DNA from 2 places in the Shewanella sp. 0m-6 genome. Region 2 is predicted to be linked to the other one. Evidence: predicted binding sites of a transcription regulator. Region 2 holds the regulator's gene; the other holds the start of a gene.
What was found. Region 2 encodes sigma-54, which starts transcription at its own class of promoters, with help from an activator protein. Its sites were predicted from a motif close to GTTGGCACGNNNNTNGNNT; they were not measured.
Positions count from the first base shown of each region.

Region 1: the regulator sigma-54 is predicted to act here: its motif matches at 2,280-2,298, upstream of flgF (flagellar basal-body rod protein FlgF).

Region 1 covers NZ_JBRIMD010000011.1:95,928-100,143, reverse strand. The annotation lists gene flgD (flagellar hook assembly protein FlgD) at 1-278, shown strand, start outside; gene flgE (flagellar hook protein FlgE) at 367-1,728, shown strand; gene flgF (flagellar basal-body rod protein FlgF) at 2,335-3,078, shown strand; gene flgG (flagellar basal-body rod protein FlgG) at 3,089-3,877, shown strand; gene flgH (flagellar basal body L-ring protein FlgH) at 3,900-4,216, shown strand, end outside.
Region 2 covers NZ_JBRIMD010000004.1:197,788-202,003, reverse strand. The annotation lists gene lptA (lipopolysaccharide transport periplasmic protein LptA) at 48-587, shown strand; gene lptB (LPS export ABC transporter ATP-binding protein) at 584-1,315, shown strand; gene ACVBJC_RS04835 (RNA polymerase factor sigma-54) at 1,452-2,915, shown strand; gene hpf (ribosome hibernation promoting factor) at 2,945-3,232, shown strand; gene ptsN (PTS IIA-like nitrogen regulatory protein PtsN) at 3,235-3,678, shown strand; gene rapZ (RNase adapter RapZ) at 3,886-4,216, shown strand, end outside.

The DNA of each region.
Region 1 (4,216 bases), on a different contig from region 2:
GTCAGCTAATCACTACCTACAATGTCGATGGCAGTGCGGGTGGCAATATCGATGTCAGTTGGGATGGTTTAGATAAGAACGGCCAGCCCGTAGCTGATGGTAACTATACCTTCAAAGCCAGCGGTAAAGTTAACGGCACAAGCGAAGAGCTACCGGTATCGACTTACGCACATGTTACTAGCGTTTCACTTGGCACAGCAGCGACAGGCGCTATCTTAAACTTACGTGGCGTTGGCGGAATTAAGATCAGTGATGTGTTAGCTGTATCTGAAACCTAATAGCTAGAAACTCATTTTGCGAGATGTTGCGGCTTAAGGTAAAGCGCCAATGTCTCGAAACCGAATTAAACAAGGATTGAGGTGAATCATGTCATTTAACATTGCACTGAGCGGTATTTCGTCAGCCCAAAAAGATCTAAATACAACGGCAAACAATATTGCAAACGTTAACACCACTGGCTTTAAGGAATCTCGCGCAGAATTTGCCGATGTTTACGCGAACTCTATTTTTTCCAACAGTAAAACTGCAGTGGGTGGTGGTGTCACAACGAGTCAAGTTGCTCAGCAATTCCATCAGGGCAGTATGGCATTCACTAATAACTCGCTCGATATGGCGATTAACGGCGGTGGCTTCTTTGTGACCTCATCTGAAGCGGGATCACAAGATCATTCATTTACCCGTGCAGGCGCTTTCAAGTTTGACTCTAATAACTATATCGTTGACTCAGCAGGTAACTTCTTACAGACCTTCCCTGTAGATAAAGATGGTAACTCGACGTCGGTGAGTTTAACCACCACTAAACCGGTACAGATCCCTGATACCGCAGGTAGTCCGGTTAAGACTGATAACGTCGGCATTCAGATGAACCTAAATGCGGGCGAGGCGACACTCGATCCAGCAGCGTTCGATCCAGATGACCCAGATACATTTAATAACTCAACCTCAGTGACCATGTATGATTCACTGGGTGAGCCACACATTTTAACCTCATACTTTGTACGTCCTCCTAATGCCGCTCACACCGGTGAGAGTAACTGGGTAGCGTTTTATGCAGTCGACGGCAAACCTGTCGATTTAGATCCTGCCGCGGGTGAGTATAAGACTGATACCAACGGTGACGGTACGGCTGATGGCACTGCTAATGCTGAAAACGCAGGGGGTTGGAAAGGCGCGGCTATTTCATTTAACGATACTGGCGCATATACCGGCAGCAATCCAGCAGTTATTAAAACAGAAGCCTTAGGTGTTGGTGGTGCAGATGTATTAGGCGCTGGCGCTGATGGTAGCCAGACCTTAACGCTAAACTTTAATAACCCAACTCAGTATGCATCGCCATTTGAGGTGACAGAGTTAACTCAAGATGGTACTACGGTAGGGCGTTTAACTAACGTTGAAGTAGGCGCTGACGGCCTAATTAACGCCAGTTACAGCAATGGTTCAACAGTACCACTTGCACGTGTTGCCTTAGTGAGCTTTGCTAACGAGCAAGGGCTAACGCAAGCGGGTAATACCTCTTGGAAGGCGAGTTTAGACTCAGGCCCGGCACTTGCCGGAGAGGCAAACAGTGGTACTTTTGGTAGTGTTCGTTCATCGGCACTTGAACAGTCAAACGTAGACTTGACGACCGAACTCGTTGATTTGATCTCTGCTCAGCGTAACTTCCAGGCCAACTCAAGAACGCTTGAAGTGAACAACACGCTACAACAGACAGTTCTGCAAATTCGATAAGCTTTAAAAAGCTAAGAAGGGCGCTCGCAGGCTCACTGCGAGGTCCCTTCTTGGTTTTATGACCGAGGAAAAGCACAAGAGCCGAACGCTTCGCTCACGGAAGACGGAACGTTCGCAGGCTCACTCACAGAATGGTATAAGCTAAGAAGTTACTAGGGCGTTCGCAGGCTCACTTCGAGGACGCTTCGCTTCTAGGTCATAGGAAAAGCGCAAGAAAAGTCAAAAGCTAGCATTGGTTTTATTTATGCAATTGCTTTGATCTTTATGCTTTCCTAGAACCTAGAACCTTCTTTTTTCGTAGGTCGGCATTTATGCCGTCAGTTTAATCTTTTAAGCTTTTCCGTAAGCGAAGCGTTCCGTAGTGACCTTCAATTCAATCAAACAGTCACGTGCCGTCATGCCGCAGGCCGTTCGTCTTTGCATGCCCGTCTCAGCTTTTCTCATCTTAGCTTTAACCTAGGATCTAGAAGTCGCAACGCGACGCCCTCGCAGTGGCATTCAATTAAAGTCAATAGTCACGTCCTAGCAGCGTAGCGTCCTTCTTTATATATCTTGGCACGATGTTTGCTATTAATTTCGTTAGACGGAAGTTTGACGGAGTGTAAAGTGGACAAATTGCTCTATGTCGCGATGAGCGGCGCAAAACAGAATATGAATTCGTTGGCGGTCAGTGCCAACAATTTAGCAAACGCAAATACAGATGGCTTCAAAGCCTCTCTTGCTCAAGCTCGCTCTATGCAGGCTTTTGGCGAAGGTTTACCTACGCGCGTGTTCTCGATGACAGAAAGTCCGTCAGCTAATTTTTCTAGCGGTCCAATAAAAACCACTGGGCGTGATTTAGACATTGCCGTCAAAGGTGATGGCTGGATTGCTGTGCAAGCTGAAAATGGCGGTGAAGCGTATACCCGTTCAGGCAGCTTGCGTTTCGATAACTCTGGTGTGCTGCGTAATGATAGAGGCACGGCAGTGATGGGCGACAATGGCCCGATTGTATTGCCGCTACCCATTGAAAAGGTCGAAATCTCTCAAGATGGCATTGTATCTGTTCGTCCGTCAGGTGCCACAGCCGAGGTGATTGAAGAGGTTGCTCGCATCAAGTTGGTCAACCCAGGTAATCAAAATTTAATGCGCGGTGAAGACGGCTTGTTCCGTTTAATGTCGGGTGAGAATGCGCAGGCCGATCCAAGCGTCGGTCTGCTAAGCGGCGCAGTGGAAGGCAGTAACGTTAATGCCGTCCATGAGATGGTATCTATGATTGACCTACAGCGTCAGTTTGAGATGCAAGTGAAAATGATGAAAACAGCAGAAGAGAACGATCGCGCGTCCTCTTCCTTAATGCGCATAAGCTAGGAGAGACACTATGCATCCCGCTTTATGGATAAGTAAGACTGGTTTAGACGCTCAACAAACCGATATTTCAGTTATTTCTAATAACGTGGCTAACGCCAGTACCGTCGGGTTTAAAAAGAGCCGTGCTGTATTTGAAGACTTGCTGTATCAAAACGTCAGTCAAGCTGGCGGCATTAGCGCATCGAATACTAAATTGCCCAATGGTTTAAGTATTGGCGCCGGTACTAAAGTGGTCGCAACTCAAGAGATGTTTACTCAGGGCAACATGTTGACCACTGATAACTCGCTCGACTTGATGATTGAAGGCCCAGGTTTTTTTGAAGTGCAGATGCCAGATGGCACCGCAGCTTATACCCGCAATGGTCAGTTTAGTTTAGATGAAACCGGCCAAATCGTAACGCCGGGTTCAGGTTATGTGATCCAGCCTGCTATCACCATTCCAGAAGGCGCCACTAGCATTACCGTCTCGGCAGAAGGCGAAGTCTCTGTTAAGACGCCAGGTAATGCCGAAAACCAAGTGGTAGGTCAATTAGCCATATCCGATTTTATTAATCCGTCGGGACTCGACCCAATGGGACAAAACCTGTACGTAGAAACTGGGGCAAGTGGCACACCTATTCAAGGTACGGCTTCACTCGATGGTATGGGTGCAATCCGTCAGGGGGCGCTTGAAACCTCAAACGTGAACGTGACCGAAGAGCTGGTAAACCTGATTGAAAGTCAGCGTATTTATGAGATGAACTCAAAGGTGATCTCTGCGGTTGACCAGATGTTGTCTTACGTTAACCAGAATCTTTAAGATATTTTAAGAGGCTTTGACTATGAAGCGTTTGTGGGCTGTTTTCTTTATGGTGGCTTTATCGGCTTGTAATTCGACCAATGGCAAGCCAATTGCTGATGATCCTTATTACGCGCCAGTTTATCCTGAAGCGCCGCCAACCAAAATCGCTGCAACCGGCTCTATGTATCAAGATAGTCAGGCATCGAGCCTTTACTCTGATATTAAAGCGTTAAAAGTGGGTGACATCATTACCGTGTTATTGATGGAGCAGACTCAGGCTAAAAAGAGCGCCAATAACGAGATCTCTAAAGGCACAGATCTGTCGCTTGACCCCATTTATGCTGGCGGCGGCAATGT
Region 2 (4,216 bases):
CACTCATACTAGCTAAAGAAAACGCTTTAGCTGAGTAGAAGGACGCTATGAAATACAATCAATCTATCCTTGCAGGCCTATTTTGTCTGCTCAGTTTCAGCTCTGTTGCTAAAGTTGATGACCTGATGCAAGAGGTGAAAATTGCGGCCGCTAGCCAAGAAGCTGATATCAAGAATAATCAGGTTATCTTTTTTGGGCCTGTCGAAGTCACTCAGGGCACAATCAAGATGAATGCCGATAAGCTACGGGTTTTCTCAAAAGAAGATAAGAGCGGTAAAACGCTTGTGGCGACTGGTAACCCAGCCACTTACACCCAAATAATGGATGATGGACGCCCGGCAACGGCTAGCGCAAAAGAGATCCGCTACGAACTTGCTACGCGCACACTCACCTTAGTAGGCGAAGCCACCCTAGCGCAAGACGGTAGCCAGGTCACAGGTAACCGCATTAAATACAACATCAGTTTGCAACAGCTTATTGCAGAAAGTACTGGCAAGGGCGATGACAGAGTTATCACCATTATTCAGCCTGAAACCTATCAGGAAGAGAAACCAGAATCGCCAGCGAAAAAGCAGGAACAGCAATGAACCAAATCACCTTAAAAGCGGTCAATCTTGCTAAGAGCTATAAAAATCGTGCCGTCGTACAAGATGTTAGCTTAACCGTAAAGACAGGTCAGATTGTTGGTTTGCTTGGCCCAAACGGTGCAGGTAAAACAACGACATTCTACATGGTGGTTGGCCTAGTACAGAGTGATAAGGGTAAGATCTTTATTGATGATGACGATCTTACGCTCGATCCTATGCATTTACGCGCCCGTAAAGGTATCGGTTACCTACCTCAGGAAGCCAGTATTTTTAGAAAGCTGTCAGTACGTGACAACATCATGGCCGTCTTACAGACTCGTCATGACATCAATAACGAGCAACGTGAAGAACAACTTGAGCATCTACTCGAAGAGTTTCATATCACTCACATTCGTGACAGCCAAGGTATGGCATTGTCTGGAGGCGAACGCCGCCGGGTAGAAATTGCTCGGGCACTCGCAGCTAATCCAAAGTTTATCTTGTTAGATGAGCCGTTCGCGGGTGTTGACCCCATTTCAGTTATCGATATTAAAAAAATTATTGAACAACTTAAGAGTCGCGGTCTGGGCGTACTGATCACCGATCATAATGTTCGCGAAACTTTGGACGTTTGTGAGCGTGCTTACATAGTAAGCCACGGAAATCTGATTGCTGAAGGTACACCTGCCGAAATCTTGGACAACCAACAGGTTCGAGCGGTGTACTTAGGTGAACAATTCAGGCTATAGTTAATTCACAGTATGGAAGCTGAAAAACTCAATATGGAATTATTTCCAAAAAAAATCAACGTGTTGAGTTTTTGAGCAACCTTCGCCAGTTCAACGAGCTTTAACGTTTAACTACAGTGTAGGGAATAGCGGTAAAATGAAAGCGTCACTCCAGCTCAAAATGGGTCAACAGCTCACTATGACTCCCCAGTTACAACAGGCCATTCGCCTGTTACAACTGTCTTCTTTAGAGCTGCAACAAGAGATCCAACAAGCATTAGATTCTAATCCGTTACTGGAGCTAGATGAAGAGCAGTCAGATGGCGATATGATCAACGATGAAGATCACTCTGTAAATGACTCTAATAGTGAACTCACCCAAGATAGCGCAAGCGTTGACACCTCCGAAGCCCTCACCCAAGATTCCATGCCCGATGACCTGCCTATGGATACCACTTGGGATGAAGTCTACACCGTTTCCTCTAATGCTAGCTCAGGCGTAAGTCGTGAAGATGACATGCCATTCCAAGGCGAGACTAGCGAAGGCTTATATGAGCATCTTGAGTGGCAAAAGAACCTCACCCCATTTTCAGATAACGATCTTGCTATCGCCACCGCGATTATTGATGCGATCGATGAACGAGGTTATTTAACCCAGAGCTGTGACGAAATTCTCGAAGCGATGGGCGATCCTGAAACTGAACTCGATGAAGTCGAAGCCGTTTTAAAACGAATTCAACATTTTGATCCTATCGGTGTTGCCGCCCGCAACTTAAGTGAATGCCTACTTATCCAGCTAGCACAATATGCCGCAGATACACCGCACATTGAAAATGCAAGATTACTGATTAAAGACTATTTAGACCTTATTGCGGGGCGTGATTTTAGGCAGTTAATGCGTAAAACAAAACTCAAAGAGGATGATTTACGTGAGGCGATCACACTGATCCAAACTCTTAACCCAAGACCTGGGCTTGCCATTGCACGCAGTAAAGATGAATACGTCATTCCCGACGTGTCTGTCAGCAAGAAAAAAGGTCGCTGGGTGGTAGAGCTAAATCCTGACTATATGCCTAAGATTAATGTTAATCAGCATTACGCATCAATGGCGCGTAGCACAACGAATCAGGCCGACGGTCAATTTATCCGTGGCCACCTGCAAGAAGCTAAGTGGTTTATAAAGAGCCTGGAAAGCCGCAACGACACCTTATTGAAAGTGACAAACTGTATCGTCAAATTCCAGCAAGGCTTTTTTGAGTTCGGTGAAGAAGCCATGAAACCTATGGTACTCAATGACATTGCCGAAGCTGTTGAAATGCATGAATCTACCATTTCACGTGTTACCACACAGAAGTACATGCACACCCCAAGGGGCATTTTTGAACTAAAATATTTCTTCTCAAGCCATGTGGGTACCGACGATGGCGGAGAATGCTCATCGACAGCAATTAGGGCATTTATTAAGAAATTAGTCGCAGCTGAAAACCAGAGGAAACCGTTAAGCGATAGCAAAATGGCCCAGCTTCTGGCTGAACAAGGGATTAAAGTTGCTAGACGTACGATTGCAAAATATCGAGAAGCGATGCTGATCCCGCCCTCAAACCAACGTAAGAGTTTATAACTCAAAATTAGGCACATGGAGGATCGATAATGCAAATCAACCTGACAGGACATCACATCGAAATCACCGATTCACTACGCGGTTATGTAGAAGAGAAATTTACAAAGCTTGAACGACATTTCGATCAGATCAATAATGTGCACGTTATTTTGAATGTACAAAAAATGCAGCAGATTGCCGAAGCTAAAATTCACCTTAAAAAAGGGGAAGTATTTGCTATTTCGGAACATGCAGATATGTATGCTGCAATAGACTCCCTGATCGATAAACTAGATCGTCAGGTTATTAAACACAAAGAGAAGCTGACTAAACACTAACGATGGAACTAAGTACCATCCTGCAGCCGGAGTGCACTACCTGCGCCACTCCGGGCAGTAAGAAAAAAGTACTGGAGTTAATCAGTGACATTGCCGCTGTCCAGTACCCAACCCTTTCTTCACAAGAGATCTTTGAAAGTCTCTTGGCACGAGAGAAAATGGGTAGCACGGGAATAGGTAATGGTATAGCGATTCCTCATGGAAGGCTGTCGAATATAGAACGTCCAGTTGCAGTATTGGTTAAATGTGAAGTTCCTATCCCATTTGACTCATTCGATAAGCAGCCTGTCGATATTCTATTTGCTTTATTGGTGCCATCTGATCAGTGTGAGCAACATTTAGCAACACTGTCTTGTATGGCTGAAAAACTCAACGATAAAGCGGTGGTTAAGCAGTTGAGAAAGACCAGCAATGAATCAGAGCTATACCAAGTCATTACCCAATAGCTAACTACTCAGGTCTTTAAGTTATTTATTTTTTTACACAAAAGGTAAATGATTTAAAGACCTAAGTAATTATTACAGCAATATTATTTATTCTTATTCACCCGCTCAACTTCTTGCTTTCAGCCTTAAAAAAGTTAATCTATACACTTACACAATATAACCACAAAAATCATACATTTTGTTTAATGTCTATCAGGTAATCATACGATGAAGCTTGTTTTAGTCTCAGGTCGCTCCGGTTCAGGTAAGTCCGTTCTATTAAGAATGCTAGAAGATCTCGGCTATTATTGTGTCGATAACCTGCCCTTGCCAATGATGGGGACCTTACTCAAAGAGCTATCGGGTAACACTAAGCTTGTCGCCATCAGTGTCGATATTCGTAACCTGCCAGAAAAGAAAGATGAGCTGGTTAAGCACCTCACTTTTCTGCCTGATGGGGTCGAGTTATTAAGCTTTTTCCTTAACTCAAGCGATGAAGTGCTACTTAAACGTTATAACGAGACCCGTCGTCTGCACCCTTTATCGCACGATAACATTT